One region of the Heyndrickxia sporothermodurans genome, then DNA from elsewhere that is predicted to be linked to it. Evidence: riboswitches for the same ligand, from Rfam matches in the RefSeq annotation. Region 1 holds a riboswitch; each other region holds the start of a gene.
The links. Region 1 has a riboswitch for S-adenosylmethionine ahead of B5V89_RS12575 (methionine ABC transporter ATP-binding protein). Riboswitches for the same ligand answer to the same signal wherever they lie in the genome.
Positions count from the first base shown of each region.

Region 2: it holds a riboswitch for S-adenosylmethionine, as region 1 does, so the genes downstream of both, B5V89_RS01125 (O-acetylhomoserine aminocarboxypropyltransferase/cysteine synthase family protein) here and B5V89_RS12575 (methionine ABC transporter ATP-binding protein) in region 1, are expected to answer to the same signal.
Region 3: it holds a riboswitch for S-adenosylmethionine, as region 1 does, so the genes downstream of both, B5V89_RS19415 (cyclase family protein) here and B5V89_RS12575 (methionine ABC transporter ATP-binding protein) in region 1, are expected to answer to the same signal.

Region 1 covers NZ_NAZB01000026.1:26,494-34,422, reverse strand. Annotated here, with positions in the region: gene B5V89_RS12585 (MetQ/NlpA family ABC transporter substrate-binding protein) at 1-645, opposite strand, end outside; gene B5V89_RS12580 (methionine ABC transporter permease) at 712-1,374, opposite strand; gene B5V89_RS12575 (methionine ABC transporter ATP-binding protein) at 1,364-2,398, opposite strand; SAM riboswitch class I at 2,538-2,642, opposite strand; gene B5V89_RS12570 (YfcC family protein) at 2,829-4,256, shown strand; gene B5V89_RS12565 (M20 metallopeptidase family protein) at 4,334-5,494, shown strand; gene B5V89_RS12560 (vWA domain-containing protein) at 5,574-6,956, opposite strand; gene B5V89_RS12555 (hypothetical protein) at 7,173-7,577, opposite strand; gene B5V89_RS12550 (DUF5085 family protein) at 7,617-7,929, opposite strand, start outside.
Region 2 covers NZ_NAZB01000007.1:10,203-18,131, forward strand. Annotated here, with positions in the region: gene B5V89_RS01110 (S41 family peptidase) at 1-1,146, opposite strand, end outside; gene B5V89_RS01115 (VTT domain-containing protein) at 1,400-2,704, shown strand; gene B5V89_RS01120 (homoserine dehydrogenase) at 3,123-4,118, opposite strand; gene B5V89_RS01125 (O-acetylhomoserine aminocarboxypropyltransferase/cysteine synthase family protein) at 4,239-5,534, opposite strand; SAM riboswitch class I at 5,671-5,784, opposite strand; gene B5V89_RS01130 (trans-sulfuration enzyme family protein) at 6,058-7,197, opposite strand; gene cls (cardiolipin synthase) at 7,305-7,929, opposite strand, start outside.
Region 3 covers NZ_NAZB01000085.1:7,202-15,130, reverse strand. Annotated here, with positions in the region: gene B5V89_RS19435 (prephenate dehydrogenase/arogenate dehydrogenase family protein) at 18-896, opposite strand; gene B5V89_RS19430 (RraA family protein) at 911-1,600, opposite strand; gene B5V89_RS19425 (DUF3231 family protein) at 1,885-2,898, opposite strand; gene B5V89_RS19420 (5-methyltetrahydropteroyltriglutamate--homocysteine S-methyltransferase) at 3,389-4,492, opposite strand; gene B5V89_RS19415 (cyclase family protein) at 4,530-5,282, opposite strand; SAM riboswitch class I at 5,371-5,472, opposite strand; gene B5V89_RS19410 (dUTP diphosphatase) at 6,183-6,620, opposite strand; gene nrdF (class 1b ribonucleoside-diphosphate reductase subunit beta) at 6,686-7,642, opposite strand; gene nrdE (class 1b ribonucleoside-diphosphate reductase subunit alpha) at 7,660-7,929, opposite strand, start outside.

The DNA.
Region 1 (7,929 bases):
AAATATCGGGTCCTTGGAAGGATTTAATCCGGCATTGATAGCCATATCACAGTTGATAATTGATGCTGTTGCATCGTCTAAGCCACGAGCTGTTTGTCCTGCATCAACCGGTGTAATTTTAAGATTCTTAGGATTATCAACAACATTTTCTACTCCGCCGGCGCCAGTAAAGCCATCTTTTAATTTAATAAGACCAGCTTTTTGCATAAGCAAGAGGGCTCTTCCTAGATTCGTAGGGTCTTTCGGGATGATAATTTGGTCCCCATTTTTGATTTCATTAATGTCTTTAATTTTTTTAGAGTACATTCCCATTGGCCAAATGCTAGTCGTCCCGATTGCGGATAAATCTAATTTACGATCCTTTTTGAAGCTATCAAAATAGACGACGGTTTGAAATGCATTAATATCAATTTCTCCACTGTCTAAAGCGAGATTAGGCTGAACATAATCATCAAATTTTACAATTTGAATATTGATTCCTTTATCTTTTGCCAGTTTTTTAACGAGATTCCATGTTGGAACTTCTGCTGACGATGTACCTACTTTCACTGTTTTGCTGTCCCCGCTTTTTCCTGAACTACTGTTTGATCCACACCCGGCGAGAATAATTAGTAAGCCGAGTAAAATAATTGCTAGTTTTTTCATACTCCTGATTCCTCCATGTAGTTTTTTATTATAAAAAGAATGACCTTTTACAATCGTTGATGTGGTTTATTTTCGTCTTAACTTTTTCGCAATAATATTTCCTAGTGATTGAACGAGTTGAACCAAAATGATTAGTGTGACGACGGTAATAATCATTACTTCGGTCTTAAACTGGTTATATCCGTACGTAATCGCTAAATCACCGATTCCTCCACCACCAACAGCTCCTGCCATAGCTGAAGCACCAATTAATCCAATGGTCGCAATCGTTAAGGCTAGAACTAACGAGCTTCGGGCTTCGGGAAGTAGAAATCTCCAGATAATTTGCCACGGTGTTGCACCCATCGCTTGTGCTAATTCGATGGTACCGTGATCCACTTCTAGTAAAGAGTTTTCAACTAATCGACCGATATAAAACGCTGTATAGAGAACAAGTGGGACAATTGCTGCCGTCGTCCCAATCGACGTTCCGACCACTAATCGGGTGAAGGGGATAATGGCCACGACTAGGATAATGAACGGTACGGAACGAAAAATATTGATGATGACATTAAGAATATTGAAAATAATTTTGTTCTCAAGAATCCCATTTTCTCTTGTAATAACTAACACAACCCCGATGGGCAAACCAATAATAATCGAAATAATTAATCCGACTATTACCATATAGAAGGTTTGATTTATAGCTGTCAAAAATTCCGGCCAGAACCAGCTCCAATCAAAAGCCATCTTCTGTCACCTCCTTAATTACTGCATCATGCTCTTGTATGTAATGGACGGCACGATGGATTTCATCCGCATCTCCTTTTAGTTCTACAATTAAATTTCCAAAAGGTTTCCCTTGGAGCTCCGTTACCATTCCATGAAGAACATTCAAATCGATTGAAAACTGTTTAGCCGTATTTGATAACAATGGTGTACTCGTTGATGCACCTTTAAAAATAATCCGATAAATGCCATGCGGGTTCGCTTGGCTGCTTTCTTCAATCAGCTTTTGTACTGATTTAGGAATCGTATCATTCAAAACAGTACGCACAAAGCTTCTTGCAATAGCCGTTTTTGGTTCAGTAAACACGTCGATTACCGAGCCTTGTTCAACAATGATTCCTCTTTCAATGACAGCTACCTTATCACAGACATCGCGTATTACATTCATTTCATGGGTGATCATTAAAATGGTAATGCCTAATTCATCACGTACCTTTCGTAATAACTCCAGTACGGCCTCCGTCGTATTCGGATCAAGGGCTGATGTTGCTTCATCACAAAGAAGAATATCGGGATCAGTTGCCAACGCCCTTGCGATTCCAACCCTCTGCTTCTGCCCTCCAGATAGTTGTTCGGGATATTTATCCATGTGATCCTCTAACCCGACAAAGGATAATAATTGAGTGACTTTCCTCTGAATTTCATCCTTCGGTTTCCCTTCTAAAATGAGCGGCATTGCCACATTGCGGAAAATGGTTTTCGAATGCAATAAATTATATTGCTGAAAAATCATCCCGATTTTCTTTCGTTGTTTTCGTAATTCACTTGGTTGTAGGGATAAGAGATCCACACCATTGATTAACACTTTTCCAGCAGTAGGTCGTTCTAATAAATTCACACAACGGATGAGAGTACTTTTTCCAGCACCACTAAATCCTACAACCCCAAAGATTTCCCCTTTCTCTACTTTCAAATTAATTCCTTTTAATGCATGAACCTTATTCTCTTTTCCATACGATTTATGGATATCTTCTAGTACAAGCATGTTGTTTTCCCCTTTCAAAAACCAATACGAAAAGCGTAAGCGCCTTGCTTAGCCCCGACAAGCAAATGTTCTTTCAGGTTGGTTGCGCTAGACAATAAAAAAAACCACAATCATCCGAAAGTGGTTAGCGTCTATCTAAACCTTATCTTTCAGAATGATAACATTCTGCAGGAATTAGCACCTTTCATATATAGAAGGTTGCTGGACGTCATCGGGCCTGTCCCTCAGTCTCTCTGGATAAGTTATTCAATTTAAAATTTACTTAATACTATAAAATTAATCATTAATTGTCAATACTTTTTTTGAATAAGAGTGATAGGCTTTCTTTGGTAATACAAAAATATTAAACTATTCTTGCATAACCAATGAATATATATTACAATTGGTTGTATAAAAATTCATATCAATTATTTAAAAAGGAGTTTACAAAATGCCCAACACTCTTCTTCAATTTAAACCAAAAAATCAGTCCCCTCCTCAAGATCAGGAGAAGAACGTTAGAAATATCAATGCTTTTGTCCTTATTTTCTTCGTGATTATTATTGCTGCTGTATTAACATACATTGTACCTGCGGGGGAATATGATCGAGTAGATAAGGATGGCCGAACGATCGTTGTTCCTGATTCGTTTCATTTGACGGACTCGTCTCCGGTTGGCTTTTTTAAAATATTCACTAGTATTCATACGGGAATGATTCAAGGTGCTGGAATAATCTTTTTCGTATTAATGGTCGGTGGTTCTTTCGGTATTTTAAAGGCGACAGGTGCTCTTGATGCATTGATACTGACGATTTCAAAAAAGCTCGCCAATCGTGAACTGCTACTTATTCCTGTTCTTATGTTGTTCTTTGCAGCAGGTGGGACCTTAATGGGTATGGCAGAGGAAACTATCATCTATATAGCGATTATCACCCCACTGGCAATAGCCTTAGGATTCGATGCAATGGTCGGATTTGCGATTGTTTCTCTCGGAGCAAATATTGGATTTATGAGTGCCATAATGAATCCATTTAATGTTGGGGTCGCACAAAGCATTGCAGAATTACCAACATTCTCAGGCATTGGCCTCCGACTGGCATTGCTTGCTACATTTTATATCGCAGGAGTCCTATTCGTTTACCGCTATGCCAAAAAAGTTAAAGCACAGCCTGAACTACGGTTCCTAGGAAACTTCCAAAAAGGAAACACAATTGCATCTGATGTAAAGTTAGAAACTCGCCATAAGTGGGTCCTTACTGTTTTCTTACTTAACTTTGTTGTATTGATTACAGGGGTTTTAAAATTCGGTTGGTATATTACAGAAATCGCCGGTTTGTTCCTATTGTTCGGTATCCTCATCGGAATCATTGGAAAATTAAATCCAAACAAAATGGCGGATAGCTTTATGGATGGAGCAAAGGAAGTAATTGGTGGCGCATTAATTATCGGTTTCGCACAAGCCATTCTCGTTGTATTCCAAGATGGAAAATTAATGGATTCCGTTTTGTATTATGCTTCTTCCCTTTTAAGTCAGTTATCACCCGCATTAAACGCAGTAGGAATGTTTTTTGTCCAGCTTTTCCTTAACTTTCTTGTTCCATCTGGAAGTGGACAAGCCGCGCTTACGATGCCTATCATGGCTCCGCTATCTGACTTAGTTGGTGTAACTAGACAGACAGCCGTATTGGCATTTCAGCTCGGGGATGGCATCACCAACTCTATTTTTCCAACGGCAGGGGTATTAATTGCCGGCCTTGCTATCGCGGGCATTCCATTTACGAAATGGTTCAAATGGGTACTGCCATTTATTTTTATCGAGATCGGAATCAGTGTCGTATTCCTACTCATCGCCCAAGCAATTCATTATGGACCGTTTTAAAATAATATCCATGAAACAGGAAGAATTGCACCTTATGTCTAATTAAATACTCAATAAAGAATTTCGGAGGGTTCATCATGTTACAGACAAAACTAGTAGATTCAGCCTTAAAAGCTTGGACAATTGAACAACGCAGGCATTTTCATATGCATCCAGAACTGTCAGGTCAGGAGTTTGAAACTGCCGCTTATGTAAAGGAGAAATTAGCTGAGTTCGGCATTCCCGTCGATTCACGTTTCTCGGAACCAAATGTAATCGCCTATTTTAAAGGCACCGAAGGAAAAAAGACGGTTGCACTTAGAGCCGATATGGATGCTCTTCCTCTTTACGAAGAGGGTGACAAGCCATACATATCAACCGTTCCCGGTGTTATGCATGGTTGCGGACACGATGGCCATACAGCGATATTACTCGCCGTTGCGAAATGGATGAGTAGCCATCCCGACCAAGTGAAAAACAATATTGTATTTATTTTTCAAAGTTCCGAAGAAGCGTCACCAAGTGGGGCACAACAGCTTGTCAAGGAGGGAGTATTAGATGGAGTCGATGTGATTTATGGTATTCATTTAATGTCAAGGCTTCCGCTAGGCAAAATTGGCTTTGCATCCGGCTTTGCCATGGCCTCCAGTGATGATTTCGATATTACGATTGAAGGTGTTGGCGGACACGGTGGCCAACCACAAGACGCAGTGGACCCAATTTATATCGCGACACATCTGATCCAAGCCTTTCAGTCCATTGTCAGCAGAAATTTACATCCATTACATGCCGGCGTGATCTCTTTCGGTGGAATGCAGGCCGGAAATTCCTACAATGTTATTCCGTCTGAAGTGAAACTACAAGGGACGATTCGAGCAATGACATTCGAGGCTGCTGAACTAATGAACAAAAAAACAGCTCAATTAACAGAGTCCATTTGTGCAAGCTTTGGGGCTAAGGGGCACTATCAATTTATCGAAGGGACACCACCATTGTACAATCACCCTGAAGCATGTGAATATGCGTTAAAGGTGATCCAAGATATATTCGGTGAAGAAGCGTTTGAACCAATGGAACCATCCATGGGGGCTGAAGATTTTTCGTATTATTTAAAGGAAAAAACAGGTGCCTTCATTAATGTAGGCATGCAAAGTGAAAAAAGCAAATACCCGCATCACCATCCTTTATTCGATATTGATGAAGATGCGATCCCTACCGCCATTGAGTTGATGATTCAATTGGCATTGAATGGTGAATAGATTCATATTGAAGCACACTCTTCCTATCGAGTGTGCTTTTCGTTGTTTTAGTAGTCCCTTGTTTTAGTAGTCCCTTGCTTTAGTTTCCATTTTTCTTATCAATCGTTTCTTTAATTTTTTTGTTTCCCTCATCTACAAATTTCCTCCACTCATCATTGCCATTATCGACAACTTCTCTCCACATAAGGTTACCTGTATCGACTGCATACTTCCATTTACTATCCCCATAACTAACAATTTTAGAGAATAATTGTCTAGCCGGATGACTGTAATCCTCAAATCGCGTTTTTAAATATTCCCCTGCTTGTTTCATTCGTTCTTTTTCACGAATGCTTTTTTCTTTCATGCTTTCCTTCGTGTTTATTGCTAATGTTTTCTTTTCTTCTTTTAAGTCAATTGCTTTTCTTTTTCCTTCTTCCTTCCATTCGATCCATGCTTTTTGAATTTCTTCATATTGTGCTCGTAAATACTTTTTCAAATCACGTTCCGAATTAACATACGTAAATTCACCGTTTCCAGCACTCGCCACATTTTTCAGTAATTTCTGCCCCTTATTATCTACGTCAAACCCAATTATGTTTACAACCGTTTCAATATCTGCCGACACTAACGCTTTTGCGGCCTTGACTGGGTTCCCACCACATGTTTCAATGCCGTCGCTTACTACATATACGACAACCTCATCCGTATTTTTAGGAATATCTTCTTTTACTTTATTTAACGCAAGACCAATAGGCGTCCAACCCGCTGGTTTTACCTTTTTCAATGATTGGTTAAATTTTGACTTGTCAAAGCGACCATTATAAAAATTCTCTGAACTGCTGCAAGACATTTTTTTATCAGAATCACTTCCTGTGCCTTTATGACCATAAACTCGCATTGAAATGGTGGCATTTTCCGGAATTTGCTCAGCGAATTCAAGAACCGCTTCCTTTGCTACTTCCATTCTTGATTTCCCACCAACAGAAGCTTTCATACTCCCACTAGCATCGATTAAAATGGCGTAATGTGCGGTTTTCATGCCCGGTATCTCAACTGACTCATCAGGTCGATCAACAGAAATATTAACAGTAGAATCAAAGTTTAATAATGTTTCCATTTCTTTATGATAATCCTCGCTCAATAAAAACTTTAACTCCTCCATATACTGTTCCTTCGTTAAGTCATCAGGCAACTGATCCAGTGCTTCTTTTACTTTTTCTTCGTCGTATTGATCGCCGCTGTATTTTCCAGGATAACGAAGTAATTCTTTTTCAATATCTGATAATTCACGTTTCGGCATCTCAATGTCATAATACTTAACTTCCTTTGCCGTGTACTCGTTTTCTGACTTTTCCTCTACTTGTTTCACTTCAGTGGACTGTTTTTTGTCTTTATCCGCATTTGGTGACTGTGAAACATCCTTCGAGCATGCCGCCAAAATGAGTGACAAAAATAAGAATACATATAAAAGCTTTTTCACAGTTCATGTCCCCTTCTAAATAATGGATATATATTACCATCATACCTAAATCTATACATTTTTGGGAGAGTTCAAAATTCCTATTTCATTCGTACTAGTTCATATGTATAAACATTTCCTTATGGAGGCTAGCAAACATCAGAAAGGATACAAAAACATTAGTGGCCTATTACACATCAACAAAGCAATAGGCCATCCCCCACTGTTTCCTTCCTCTTAACCTACTGAACTTAAAAAACTTTGAAGGTTTTTTTTATGCCAGCCGGCACCAATCATTACTTTATTAACTTTAAAACTAGTTGAGCCGTTGGCAGTATCAAATTTCACTTTATAACTTGCAAGTTTTGATTTTAATTCAATATTAGTAATTTGATCCTTTGGAATGAAAACATGTGCGTTCTGTACGATTTTTCCGGTAAGATTATCGATTGGAATGATGACAAGCCCTTTATCTGAGTAATTTAAGACATTGAACTTTGTCGAAAGGACTGATCCAGCACCATATAAAACATAATCCAAAGTTGATGGCATAATTACTCCACATACATTTTTGTCTTGTCCAGTTGGATCGTAAAGATCATGTTCTTTTAAATAATTGATAATATCATTTTCCTTTAACATTTACATGCCTCCATATTTACAAATGTGTTCTTATTGTTTCTACGACGAGACTCCAACTTTTATAAATACATATTGGAATATTTCGTCACCTGATATAACGTGATAAAAGGGGGTGATTTGATTTAATCCATTGTGCTCGATATAATCCAATAACATGTGATAAGCTATTTCTGTTTTCTGTTCAAAATGGTCAAATAAACAAATCGAGAGCATGTCCTCAACGTTATAATAACTATGAAAATAGTAATCTTCCATTGTTACAATGCTATCCTCTTTAATAGGCATAAATAATTCAGCATGCACCATTTCGTCCATAGGAACGTTCGTTATTGAATAGAATAATGGTCCCTTT
Region 2 (7,929 bases), on a different contig from region 1:
CTTAATTTCAATGTTTGGCTCAATTCCTTTATGGTGAATCCAATTTCCATTAGGCGTGAGCCATTTAAACATCGTTAGCTTGATCGTGCTTCCATCGCCCATTGGGACAGCCTGCTGAACTGTTCCTTTTCCAAATGTCTTTTCACCAATTAATGTATATCCTTCAGCTTCTTTTAAGGCGCCGGCAAGAATTTCAGAAGCTGATGCGCTCCCCTCATCTACTAATACAGAAATAGGGTATTTTTTGCTTTCTTTTAATTTGGAGTAATATGGGAGTTTCTCCCCATCACGCTGTTGAATTTGATAAGACGGTTTTTGATTCGTAACTAAAACACTTAAAATTTCTTCCACACTTACTAAAAGCCCGCCTGGATTTCCTCTAACATCTATGATTAATCCATCCATTTTTTGTTTTTCCAGCTTACTTAATTCTCTTTTAAAATCAGCCGCCGTATTTTGTGAAAATTGAGTAATCTCAATGTATCCAATTGATTTGGTGCCGTCTTCTTTCATGCTCGCAAATACAGTTTCCATCGGAATTTTATCACGTTTTACTTTAATTTCGAGTGGATCGCTCACACCTTCACGTTTAATTTCAAGTGTGACCGTCGTCCCTTTTTTCCCGCGAATCTTTGTCGTCACTTTATATAGATCGAGCCCCTTAACACTCGTTCCATCTACCTTGATAATTTCATCTTTTGGTTTCAAACCCGCTTTTTCCGCAGGAGAGTTTTTATAAGGTGCAACAATTATTGCTTTCCCATCCTTTGATGTCATTTCCGCACCAATTCCTTCAAACGTTGATTCGAGGGTCTCGTTAAATTGTGAAGCCGTTTTTGCATCCATATAGACGGAATACGGGTCATTTAACGTGCTGACCATTCCTTGAATGGCACCCTCAACTAATTTACTTTCATCCACTGTTTCAACATAGGAACCTTTAATTAAGTCATATGCTTGGGCAATTTTTGCTAAGTCCGGCAGTGATTCTCCTTTGTTTTTCACATAATTAATCATTTGGTTTTCTTTTGTGGTGTTTTGTGTCTGTACTTGTTCCGGCTCCAGCCACTTCATTCCTATATATGTACCGCCAGCTCCGGTTACTAATGCGCACGAAACCATAACGGCCATCCATTTTCGGTTCATCTGACTCCCCCTAATTTGTTAGGATTCAACGCTGTTAATATTTCAATATATGTGTGAAAAGGACGAGTTATGATGATTCAATCATTAAAGGGTTGATTAATTTTCCTCGTAGAGGGAAGAGTATTTTCTATTTCTTTCAATATTTGTTTATAATAAATTTATATAAAGCTCATTTTTAGTTTGTGAAACTTTTATCATGATAAAAAAGTCTATATAGTGCGTTTTTGTTTTATTTATCGAGGGGGAAGTCATTTTGAGTTGGCTATTTCATTTAATCGATCAGTTCGGATATTTGGTTCTATTTATTTCATTGATGCTGGAATTAATCATCGTTCCTATTCCTAATGAAATATTGATGAGCTATGTTGGATTTCTTGTTTATCAACATAAATTAAATTTATATTTAACCATTTTATTTGGCGGTCTTGGCGGGATAGTGGGAGTAAGTATTTCCTACTGGATCGGTTATAAATTAGGTAAGCCATTTTTCAATAAATATGGAAGTAAAATTCATATGGGGCCAGACAAAATTGAAAAAATCGCAAAATGGAATAAAAAATATGGGAAGGGGCTATTACTTTTTTCTTACTTTATTCCAGGCGTGCGTCATATTACTAGTATCTTTTCAGGTATTACACGAATCCCTTTTAAAACATTTGCGATTTTTGCCTATATCGGGGTCTTTATTTGGGTTGGTACGTTCATTAGTTTAGGTAATATTTTCGGGCCAAAATGGGAGTCTTTTCATAATGAGGCGAAAGTATATGTTACCCTTGCCTGCATTGGCATCGGCATAATTTATCTAGCCTATTATTTAATTAAAACGAACAGAAAGAAAATTAAAGAAAATATCCTTTTATTAATTGAAAATACATTTAATCGATTCAATAGTTTTTTAAAAACAAAGCTAGTGATATTTGGGGCATTAATTGCTTTCATTGGTCTCATATTTTTAATTGTTGGAATGATTCAAGACTTTATTGCTAATGAATTTGAGCAGTTTAATTCGATTACAAATACGATCATTATGTATGCATTTAATGAACGTTGGAAACCTGTGATGACGCTTTTCAATTCTATGTCTAATTGGAAAGTACTTTTGGTATTCATCCTCTTTACTGCCGTTTGGATATCCGTTAAGGGGGGAATTAAGCGGATTGAATTCCTTTATTTTTTCCTGAGTATACTAGGGGCTGTCTTTTTAGGAAAGGGGCTTAATATTCTTTTCCATTACGTGACACACGGAAAAGAACTGTTTAGTCAATCCTTTCCAAATGAACAAGCATTAAGTTGTTCTATTATATATTCGTTTTTTATGTACGAAATCATTCGTCATAGTAAAAGTACTTTACTTAATTTACTCACTTTTTTGATCGTTATCTTTATTTTATTAGCAATCGCTGCGAGCGAAATTTATTTAGGGATCCATGTTCCGAGCGATTTTGCCGCCGGGTATGCTTTTGGTGGAGTTTGGGTATGTTTTATGATTCTATTATTAGAAGTCTCTCGACTGATTAAGTTGATTAAAGAAACGGATTTTAGTAAGCAGCCAAAATGATAAAGAGGTGTGTGAATTTTTTGTGATTACGAAGATTGTTAGGTCTAACTTTATTGGGTAACTTGGGTTTTAAAATAAGCGGAGAATCTCCGGTTATACTGTAGAATAGAGCTTGGTTTGGGGGATTTAAGCGGAAATTTTCCGATTAAGCAAAGCAAAATTACCCTTTTTTGCGTTTTTTGGGTTAATAGCCGGAAAACTTCCGGCTATTTAAGCTGTTTTCAATGCTATTATGCTCATTAAGGGAAATTTCTCCGCTTATTCAAATTCGTTTTAGCATCTAATATACTTGTCGTTTTGTTTAAAAAAAGACTTAGAGAAAAATACATCTCTAAGTCTTTTTGACTGTGAATTATGATTTTCCTTTATGCACCTCACAAGTAAACCCGTTAAGGTTGGACCGATTTCTTTCTGTTCATTAAATAGATTGATATTCGAGTCGTTTCTTTGTTGCTGAATGTTGGATGATGTCCACAAAGTCTTCAATCATCGCACTTGCGGTCGCCAACTTTCCAGCTCCGGGACCTTGAAGGGTAATTTTTCCGACTAAACTTGCTTCTATTGCAACGGCATTTTCAACACCTTCAATGGAATAAAGGGGATGATTCGAATCAACGATGATTGGCTGAACGGAAGCTACTAAAGAGTGATCATTGAAGGTAATTTCAGCAATATGTTTAAAACGTTGTCCTCGTTTTTCCGCTTGTTTAATCTGTTCCTGTGTGATAGATACGATCCCATCAATAATTACTTCTGACCAATTCGGTTGTTGATTAATGACTAATTGACTTAGTATCATTAATTTATAAAAAGCATCGATTCCGCTAATATCATTCGTTGGATCAGCTTCCGCATATCCCTTCTTCTGTGCGAGTTGGAGCGCTTTATCAAATGAAAGCTTTCGTTCTCTCATTTCAGTTAAAATAAAATTCGATGTTCCATTTAATATCCCTTGTATTTTGGTGATACGATTTACTTGTAATAGCTGTTTAATCGTTCGAATGATTGGAACTCCTCCAGCTGTTGTTGCTTCAAAGCCAATTTTGGTTTCATTTTGCTGGGCCCTTTGAATTAGTTCATGACCGTGATTAGCAAACATTTCTTTATTAGCAGTAACAACATGGATGCCTTTTTCAATGGCTTGGAGTAAATAGGATCTACTTGGTTCCTCTCCTACAATTGCCTCGAATATCACGTCCAAATCCGGAATATTGATGATATCCTCAAAATTGGTTGTCACAAGAACATTCGCATCAATCTTTCTCTCTTTTGTTTGATCACGAATGAGAATCGCGACAATCTCAACTTCTTTTCCCAATAATTTTCTAAGCTGTGTTTGATGTGAGTGAATGGCACTATAGACACCCTCACCCACCGTTCCAAAACCTAACAATGCTACTTTAATAACTGTCATTACAACCTCCCACCTGCCTTTACCAATCTTCAATTCCTTCATCGGGAAGGCATTTTATACATATCATAAACGGCACCACATATTTACTAGTTATGGAAATGCGGTGCCTGACACCTTCGATTAAACTGTTACACTTGTTGCTTTAAGAATGGCTTGGTTCAGATCGGCTGTGAGATCTTCAACGGCTTCTAGTCCGACGGATAAGCGAATTAGTTCTTCGGTTACACCTGAAACTTTTAATTCTTCGGCGCTTAACTGTTGATGTGTAGTCGATGCTGGGTGAATGATTAAAGATTTAGCATCTCCAACATTCGCTACGTGTGACCATAATTGAATATTATCAATGACTTTTCGCCCTGCTTCTCTGCCGCCTTTAATTCCGAAATTGACAATCGATCCGAAGCCGCCTTTTAAGTATTTAGCTGCTCTTTCATGTGATGGATGTTCTTCTAAACTTGGATGATTAACCCATGCAACTGCAGGATGGTTTTGTAAAAATTGTGCTACTTTACCCGCATTTTCAACATGCTTTTGTACACGCAAGTGTAATGTTTCCAAACCTTGTAATAATAGGAACGCACTATCCGGACTTAAACTTGCACCGAAATCTCGCAAAATTTGTACGCGTAATTTTGTTGCAAACGCCGCTTGTGGAACATCAACACCATAACGGAGACCGTGATAGCTTAGGTCTGGTTCTTTAAAATCCGGGAATCGGTCACTGTTCCAGTCGAATTTCCCACCATCAACTACAACACCGCCAATCGTTGTTCCGTGACCGCCGATCCATTTTGTAGCTGAATGGATGACCACATCTGCTCCCCATTTAATAGGGTTTGAAAGGTATGGAGTACCAAATGTGTTATCAATAATCAGTGGAACACCATTTTCATGAGCAACCTTCGCGACTTCTTCTACATCAAGAACGTGCAGGCTAGGGTTACCGATGATTTCAGCAAATACTGCTTTTGTTTTTGATGTTATCGCGGTTCTAAAATTTTCTGGGTCTGTTGCATCAACGAATTTTACGTTAATTCCATACTTCGGAAGGGTATTAGAAAATAGATTAAATGTTCCACCGTATAAATTTCCGGCAGCGACGATTTCGTCTCCTGCACCAGCGATATTTAGAATGGAGAAAGCAATTGCAGCCATTCCTGAAGACAATGCAACAGCAGCAGTTCCGCCTTCTAATAGGGCAATTCGCTGTTCAAACACATCAACAGTTGGATTGCCGATTCGCGAATAAATGAATCCTTGCTGTTCTAATGCAAATAAACCTTGTGCATGATCTGTATCTTTAAATACATAGGATGTGGTTTTATATACAGGAACTGTACGTGACCCTGTTGTTGGATCTGGTTCTTGCCCTCCGTGTAGTAATAATGTTTCGGGTTGAAATTGTTCGTTTGTCATTTTACATTCCTCCAAAGTTTTTGATTTTTTCTCTAGGCGAGCCGAGAAATTCCTGAAGTGTGATCGTTGAAGTGGGATATACGAAGGGAAGCAAAAAGCCCTCTTCATAAGAAGAGGGCTAATCAATAGGTTCCTCCCCTTATCTTTCAGATCTTTAAAGGATCTGTAGGAATTAGCACCTTTTCAAGCAAAATGCTTGAAGGTTGCCGGGCATCAAAGGGCCTAGTCCCTCCGCCGCTCTCGATAAGAGTGATTCATTTAGTTTTTTTAGAAAATTTTAAATTGCTCTTGTTTTGCATTATAGTAGACGAATTGTTACTTCGTCAACCTTTTTTTATAAAAATTTTTTCTAAGAATAGACGGTGACCGTTCCTTTCCGCGGGGAGGAAGTCGAGCCTCCTCGGCGCTAGCGCCTGTGGGGTCTCGACCTTTTCTCTATATCCCGCAGGAGTCAGGTTCCTTCCGCTCCAATCCACTCTGCGCTTTGTTAAAAGTAACAATCCTTCAGAAAAAGCGATATCATTTAAACCGATGCTTTAATGGCTTCATCAAATTGCTTAATGATATCCTCAGCATCCTCAATTCCAATCGAAATACGAACAACTTGTTGGTTGATTCCTATGTTCTGCTGTTCTTCGAGTGAAAGTGCTCGGTGGGATGTGCCTAACGGATAGGATACGGTCGTTTCAACTCCGGCTAACGTAGGTACAATTTTCACCCAGCCCAACGATGAAAAGAATCGATGGATGTCACATGTGTCAGCTAATTCAATTGTGACAATTGCCCCATTTCCTTTACTGGAAAGATCGGTGGGATAATAGACTTTTTTGATATTTGAATTTTGATAGAGTGCGTCTGCCAATTGTTTCGCATTTGCGGATTGACGTTCCATCCGTAATGCTAATGTTTTTATGCCGCGACAAGTTAGCCAAGCTTCAAAAGAACTTAAATTACTTCCGAGATTCACTACTTTTTGACGTGCTTTCGTCATTAATTCCTCGGAACCAACAACAACTCCCGCCGTCACATCGCTATGGCCGCCTAAATATTTCGTCGCACTATGAGCGACAATATCGATGCCCTCCTGATAGGGATTTAGCAAATATGGTGTGGCAAAGGTATTGTCTACCATTGTATATAAATTATAATCCTTACCTAGTTTTACTAGTGTATCAATCTGTTCCACACGTAAAAAGGGATTTGTAACCGTTTCGGAATATAATAGTTTTGTATTTTCCAGTATTGCATCTCGGATGGCAGTTTGATCAGCAAAGTTTACAAAGGATGTTTCAATTCCTAAATTTTTTAATTCTTCCTTTAACAAATGGTGTGTACCACCATAAATATCTTCAGCCGCAACGATATGATCACCAGATGAAACAACCGATAACAGACCAGCTAGTATTGCTGATAGCCCCGAAGAAGTAGCTACCCCACTTGGTGCCCCTTCAAGGTTTGCTACCATTTGTCCTAGTTCATCCGTGTTTGGATTGCCCGTTCTCGAATATAAGTAAGATTCATCACCTTGATAAAAACCTTCAAGCTCTTCTAATGAACTAAAAGTAAAAGCAGAAGTTTGAAAGATTGGTGTCGTTTTACTACGAATATGATTGGTCTTTTTTAATGAATGATGAACGATTTTCGTTTCAAATGATTGATCCACTTTGCCAGCACCTCTAACTATAGGATAATTTTAAATATTTTAAATTGTACGCCCGATCTATATTTTTGTCAAAAAAATGATAGGGTTATCCCTATCATTTGGCTGTTTTATAAAATTGGAGACAATAATCTTGAGACAGATTCCTTGAATCGAATCGATTTCGGTCGTTGCAAATAGTCCTCTAATGTTAATTCTCTTGATTTTTCCATATCTGCTTTATAAATCAATTCTAGTCTTTTAGAAAGATGATGGCTATACAAAAAGGCATTCACTTCAAAGTTTAAACGGAAACTTCGATTATCAATATTCGCAGTACCAACTGTTGCTATTTTCCCGTCAACTACGAGCATTTTTGCATGAATGAATCCATTTTCGTATATATATACTTTTGCACCTGTTTTCAATAATTCCCCAACATTGGAATATGTAGCCCAATAAACAAACATATGATCAGGCTTGTTCGGAATCATTAAACGAACATCCACCCCAGATAAAATCGCGATTTTAAGTGCATTCAATAGGCTATCATCTGGAATGAAATATGGAGTTTGCATGTATATGTATTTTTTCGCCTCATTAATCATCTTAATATAACCGTTTTTAATTTGCTCCCACTCTGAGTCAGGTCCACTGGATACAATCTGAACATCTGTGTAGCCGACAGATTGTATATCGGGGAAAAAACTTTCTTTATAACGAATTTCTTTAGCCGAGGCTTGATTCCAATCTAAT
Region 3 (7,929 bases), on a different contig from region 1:
AATTAGTCACTGAATTTTTATGTTGTAACCTTAAATGCCTCAATTACCTGCCGCCAGTGATCAGGCTTTTCGCCATGATACTTCTCTTTTAAATTTAATAAAGCAAGTTTTTCAATTTTTGCTTTGGCTGCTACGGACATCGATGAATCAATCTTGGCTGATTCTAGCATATCAATTGTGCCGCCAAGCTCAATGGAACGTCGAGTTGCATGAAGTGCTGTTCCCGTCACGAGCCGATTCATTGTTTCTTCAAATGTTCTGCCGTTAATCGTTTCGCTCAGTGAATCAATGACAAGATTTTCGACATTAAAATGGTGAGCAGCTTCTAATAATTCAATATACAGCCCCACGACTCCTTTCATATAAATGCTTCGTATTAATTTTGCAGCAGTTGCTTCACCGGGTATTTCGCTAACCTTCTCGATATTCATACCATAAACAGACATCATTTCAATAAAAACATCCGTTCCATTACCACTGGCAAGAATAGGCACTTTATGTTTATAAACTGGCAAAGGTCCCATCATCGCAGCATCTACAAATTTTCCGCCGGAATTGCTTATATTTGACGATATTTGCTTTTTGACTTTCGGGTTTGCAGCCGTAACATCAATATAAATGCTTTTATTGTTAACATGTGACATTAGTTGTTCACTTACTTCAAGCGCCTTATGTGCAGGTACTGCAACAATGACAGCTTCTACTTCTTTCATTAACTCATATAATGATTCTACCATTGTCACATTTGACACTTTAGCCCTGTTTCGAATAAGTTCGCTATATTCCGGCACAATCCAAAGTGGATCATATGCCTTCATCTTTCCTATTCCTTGCTCGTACAGGCCAGACGCTAATTCAAAGGCTGCCTCCCCAAATCCAATGAACCCTAAATTCATTTCTTTTCTCTCCTTTAAAATCCAAACTCTCTCATTTTTTCTGCTAGCCATTCTGGGGCAATATTGATATTATCTGTATTTCCTTGTTTTCTTCTCTCCTCATAGCTAGCAATTATCTGCAGACGTTTTTCCTCATATTTAAGTTTTGCTTCCGCTTTTATGAGTACGTTTTCAATTTTATCTTTTGGGACAACAACGACTCCGTCATCATCTCCAACAATTAAATCACCTGGATTAACGGTAACTCCCGCACAGGAAATTGGTATATTAATAGCACCAGGTCCATCCTTAAATGGCCCATTAGGAATAAAACCTTTTGAAAAAATTGGCAGCCCAATTTCACTAAGCATTTCTTTATCACGGACAAGCCCATCAATGACAATTCCTTCAAGACCAAGTGCTTTTGCTGCTCCGGCCATTAACTCACCCAGATAAGCATTTTCTGTATGCCCTTTTCCATCTGCGACAAGCACATATCCCTCTCCCCCGCAGTAAATTCCCTGATGTAAAAAAAGATTATCTCCTGCTCTCATATCGACTGTTAAAGCAGTTCCAACTACTTTCATCCCCGACGAGACTGGCTTAACTTTGTAATCCATTGAACCAGTACAACCTAGAGCATCTGAAATAAGTGTTGTATTTAGTTTTTTGGCCCTTGCAATAATTTCTTGAGACAAAAGCGTTGCTGAATGACTCAATTGCATACACTCCCCTATTTAAGATAAATGTTTAACTTCTCAAACCTATTTTTCTACTTAATAGAATGATAACGGTTTCAAAAGAAGCGAAAAAAATTTATCGATTATCATTGTAGTAAAAATAACACTTTTATTATTTTGTGTAATATTTATTATTACATTAATGAAATAGTATCATCGTTATTTAACGATGTAAATAGTTTTTTAGCGTTCAAACTGTAAAAATAAAAAAAGTCTTCACGAATGAAGACCCATAATACAAAGTTGTTTCAATTTTTCCCCGATACGCTTTATGACTTTGGCTTATTGGCAAGTGCTTTATGGTCGGCCGCTTTTGGTGGTTCTTCCAGAAAAGCATGTTTAATCATAAGGTTGGCACCATCTTCCGCATATAAGGCAATTTCCGCTGAAAGGCGTGTATACAAGGCACTTAAATCCATTCGTGCACATGACCCAGCAGCGGTACCGTAATTTGCGATTCCTGCGGCAATCAAAGTAATTGTATGAAACATCATCAATTTATCAGAAAATGGTGCAACCGTACTGTCTGAAACGTAAGAATTCCAAGGCATAGAGGTGGGAAGATCACCGTTAGCTAAGATTGAACTAAACTTTTTAATATGCTTGTTGGAAATTCCCTTTCCTTCTAAAAAAAATTGTTTGACGTCCTTATTGTGACACACTTGGGCAAACCCGGCCATCAATGCTTTTCCCATTGCGTTTGTTTGAATGTTGATGTAAAGATGTGTAATTTCAATCGCTGTTAATGGTCGTTTATGAGAACCTAAAAAATCAAATAGAAAACCTTGTTTATTTACATAATCAACCTTATCCGGACTTGGTATATGCGGCGGTCGGACATATACACCTTTTGATAACATAACTTTTCTCGCCTTATCATGTAATTCGGAAACGGAAACAAGTAAATTTCTAAAAAAATCACTTACGTCCGAACGTGCAGAAACACCTATTGCTATACCAATAGTCGCCATTGCAACAATCTCTAATTTTTGTATATACATAAGAATAAATACGTCGGAAAACAATCTCGGAGCATTTACATTTACATCTTCATCAGTAAAACCGACTGGTATTGTGCAATTTTCTTTTTTAAAAATCTCCGTAATAATGTTGATGTCGTTTTCTGCTATACTTAGGGAATTCTCGATAAGAGGATGGATTTCTTTATCCTCACAAATATTTTTAAAATATTTCATGACACAAATAGCTAAACTATCATTCATATATTGAGTCCATAGAAAACCCATTTCCGAAGCAGTAAGCGGAATATTATGTTCGGTCATTACTTTTTCACGTCCTTCTAAATATCGCTATTGCTATATTTATGATGGTATTAAAACCGAAACATTATTCATTACGGATGAGTGAAAAGCATGTCATCCTAGATGGATTGTATATCGAGTTTGATAAATAAGCGGAAAAATTTCTCTTAATTCAGAAATAGCACTGAAAATACCTTAAATAGACAGAAAAATTCCGACTATTCACTCAAAAAACGTGAAATTAAGTCATTTTTCTTTGCTTAATCGGAAAAATTCCGCTTATATACCACGATTTGAGCTCCATTCTGCTGGCTATCCGGAAAATATCCGCTTATTTTGATGATGTTTGGTTGCTCAAAAGGACATCAATAAGTAAAAAAAATCAACAAGTTGACTACAATTTTCTAATTACAGTAGTAATATCCCATAATCGTTGATATATTAGTGGAAAATAAGAGACCAAATCATATTCGATTTGATCTGCTAATTGCTTTATTTAAGTAAGTATTTCCTAACCCCATATTTCTTTAGAAAGATCCACAATATATTTCAACTTCGCCCATTGCTCTTCTTCCGTTAAAATATTCCCATGATGCGTAGAGGCAAAACCGCATTGCGGGCTAATACATAATTGCTCTAATGGTACGTATTTTGTTGCTTCTTTCACGCGTGCTTTGATCGTCTCCTTCTCTTCTAATGTGCCATGCTTCGATGTGAAGACTCCCAGAACGACTTGGGGACCGCCATTTGGAATGTATTCCAAAGGTTCGAAATCTCCCGAACGATCGTCATCATATTCTAAGAAAAATCCGTTGACTTTTTCCTTGGCAAATAAGGTTGGCGCGATTTTTGCATAACTTCCTTCAAAAGCCCATTTCGATCGGTAGTTACCACGGCAAAGATGTGTCGTTACTATTAGATCTTCCGGTTTATCTTCGAGTACGCCATTTGCAACGCGTAAGGCCAATTCGATTAATTCTTCACGAGAATAGCCGCTATCATTAAATGGGATTTCCGGAGCATTAAGACCGGCAATGTAGACATCATCTAGTTGAAGATAACGGCAGCCGGCATCATAAAAGGCGTTGATTGCCTCACGATATGCTTGAATAATATCATTTGCATATTCTTCAATGTCCGGATAAACTTCTAAGTTACGAATACCAGCATTAAATAATTGATTGGGACTTGGGATCGTTTGCTTTGCAATGGCACGGTCGCCAACTATTTCGTTAAATTCTATAAAGTCTTTTATATGTGGATGATGTGGGTTAAATGAGATTTTGCCAACTACCCGAACATCGTATCGTTCGGTTTCCTCCCCTTTAAATTTAAAGCCATGCTCTGGGATGTAGCCTTCTACACCATTTAAATGCTCTAGAAAATCTGTATGCCAAAATCTTCGACGGAATTCTCCATCTGTGACTGCCTTCAGACCGACTTCAATTTGTTTATCAACAACTTTTTTAATCTCGTCAGTTTCAATTTCATGGAGTTCCTGTGCTGTAATATTCCCTTCTTGGAAATCCTTCCTGGCGTTATGAATTCTTGCTGGTCGTAATAAACTTCCCACATGGTCTGCTCTAAATGGAGCTTTAATTAATGTTTTTGTCATTTTACTCTCTCTCCCTTAAGTATTTTTTTATCTATCATTATGGCAAAATAGCAAATGAACGGACTGGAAAACCTGTTGCCTTTTCAGGCTTTGGACTAATATTGAAAATAACCGCTCCTTTGGCTGGTAACTTATCTAGGTTCGTCAACAATTCTACTTGAAATGTATCTTGCTCAAGCACATAGTATTCACCAACAAGGGAACCATTTTTGTGGAAATCAACAGCAGCATCTGTATCAAATGTTTCATGACCAACAGCTTTAATCTGTCTTTCTTCAAATAAGAATTTTAAGGCTTCTAGTCCCCATCCCGGTGTGTGACTATTTCCCTCTTCATCTTTATTCTCAAATGCCTCCTTATCTGGCCAACGCTTTCCCCAGTCAGTACGTAAAGCTACAAATGTACCTGCTTCAATTTTTCCATGCTCTTCTTCAAACTTTAGGACATCATCAACTGATAATATATAGTCATTATTTTCTTCCGCTTCCTTCGATTTATCAATTACGATAAGAGGCAGAACGAGTTCCTTTAACTCCAACTCCTCTAAGTAACGTTTATTGCGAACGAAATGTATCGGGGCATCGATATGTGTTCCATATTGACCTGGGAACTGGAAACTTTGTGCAAAAAAGCCGTCATCATGGGTGAAAAGTGTTGTGAACTCCGCATCGTCAAAAGCTGAGAAATGTGGGGAATTCGGGCCAAAAGTATGTGTGAGATCAACCCATTCCTTCTTTTGCAGTACCTCAAATGCCTTCAAAAGCTCATTGTCTGTTTTTACCGTTGACATAAAATCACCTCATTTATAATTTTTAAAATTAAAAACCCCTCTTCTAGAAAACAGAAGAGGGGTGTATAAACGAATACATTACCTGCTCTTCTTATCTTCTAGCCTTACGCTACTGGAATTGGCACAGTACTTAAAAAAGTCCGCTGCCGAGGCTTCAAAGGGCCAGTCCCTCCACCTCTCTGGATAAGAAAATTCGAAATATTAAGTTATGGGTTTACTATACAGTTTAGAGAGGAATTTGTCAACATGAATGGATAAAATATTTGAGATAGCATGCCTAGAAAGATTAACATTTAAATAGAATAAGCTAGCTGTAAACGAGGAAAAACAGCCTTGAACCCGTATGATTACTGGTTTTATGGCTGTTTTGTTTTGTCGTAGAGTTTTCAATAATGTTTAAGAGGAACTTGATCAACAAAATTAAAGTAAGAAGTACTTCATACAGCGTTTATGAGGTACATGGTTTTCAAAATTAAAACAAGAAGTACTTCATACTGCATTTATGAGGTACATGTTTTTCAAAATTAAAACAAGAAGTGCTTCATACTGCGTTTATGAGGTACATGGTTTTCAAAATTAAAACAAGAAGTACTTCATACTGCATTTATGAGGTACAATGTTTTTCAAAATTAAAAGAAAAAGTGATTCATACAGCGTTTTTGAGGTACATGGTTTTCAAAATTAAAACAAGAAGTACTTCATACAGCATTTATGAGGTACATGGTTTTCAAAATTAAAACAAGAAGTACTTCATACAGCGTTTTTGAGGTACATGGTTTTCAAAATTAAAAGATGAAGTACTTCATACAGCGTTTTTGAGGTACATGGTTTTCAAAATTAAAATAAAAAAAGGACATTACATATTAGTCATTAAAATATGTAACATCCTCGATAAATGTATTATTTTGTTCCAGTAGAACCATGTCCACCGCGGTTTTCATTTCCAAGCGATTCGACTTCAACTAATTCTACCGTCGGCATTTTCTTCATAATTCTGAACTGACAAATGCGGTCGTTCATTTCAATTACGGTATCTCTTAGTGCATATGCGGGGAAAAACCATTGATCTTGGTCACCTTTATAAGATTCGTCAATGACTCCCATGGAATTCGTTTGGATGATTCCAAAATTCTTGAACGTACTTGAACGAGGTACGACATGTGCTTCATATCCTTCGGGCAGCTCCATCGCAACGCCGAGTGGAATTAATTTGAATTCATCTTTTTTTAATTCGATAGTTTTGGCTGCACGTAAATCTAACCAGTCACCTTGGACAATTTTATCGATTCTTATTAATTTTTCATCAAAATATTTAATCTTAATTTGTTGTGTTGACATGTTTTTCTCCTCTACTTCTAAAGAATAGCGATGGGTTGCCCAAAAAGCCCCCATCGCTAAGCTGTTTAATAGTCATAATCTGATTCTTTCATATCCTCAACAACTGACAGTAAATAGCCATTTCCCACTGTTGAGAAGAAATCGTGATTCGTTGTTCCGGTAGATAATCCATTAATAACAATCGGATTCACATCATCTGCTGTATCAGGGAATAGTGGTGCTAAACCAAGATTCATTAATGCTTTATTGGCATTATAACGAAGGAAAACTTTGACATCTTCCGTCCAGCCCACTTCGTCATATAAGGACTCTGTGTACTTCACTTCATTTTCATACAATTTATAAAGCAAAGAGTATGTCCATGATTTCATCGCTTCTTTTTCCGAATCTGTCAATTGCTCGAAACCAATTTTAAACTTATATCCAATATAGGCCCCATGTGCCGATTCATCTCTGATAATTAGCTTGATGACTTCTGCTACGTTGATTAATTTTGCTCTACCTAAATAATATAATGGTGTGTAAAATCCGGAATAAAATAAAAATGATTCTAAAAAGACACTGGCTACTTTCTTCTCTAACGGAGTACCGCTCTGATATATTTCATCAATGATACGCGCTTTCGTTTGAAGAAAATCATCTTCTCTCGCCCATCTAAAAATATCTTCAATTTCCTTTTTTGTATTGAGTGTGCTGAAAATCGATGAATAGCTTCGCGCATGCTCGGATTCCATAAATTGAATATTATTAAGTACCGCGATTTCATGCTGTGTTTTTGCATCTTTCCGCAATGCATCAATGCCATTCTCCGATTGGAGTGTATCGAGCATCGTTAGCCCGCCAAATACCTTTTCTACTAAACGTTTCTCAGGATCAGGAAGCTTCGTCCAATCAGATTTATCTTTAGACACAGGCATACGTGTCGAAAGCCAAAATTGTTCTGTCAATTTCTCATAGGTCATTTTATCCATAATATCTTCAATATTATTCCAATTTATTGCATCATAATAATTCCATTCCATCTAAAGTCTTTCCCCCCTTAAATACTGCAAGATTCACAATAGTTCGCACCTACTTCAGTTCCATCATCCGTATACGTCCTGATGTAATAAACTGATTTAATGCCTTTTTTCCACGCATAATTTCTCAAGATATTCAAATCTCTTGTTGTTTTCTTCGTAGGATATTCACTGTTATTTTTCCATTCATACATCCCAGCTGGTAATTCAGATCTCATAAACAGCGTCATACTTAAACCTTGATCGACATGTTTTTGTGCTGTTGCATACGTATCAATTATTTTTCGTTG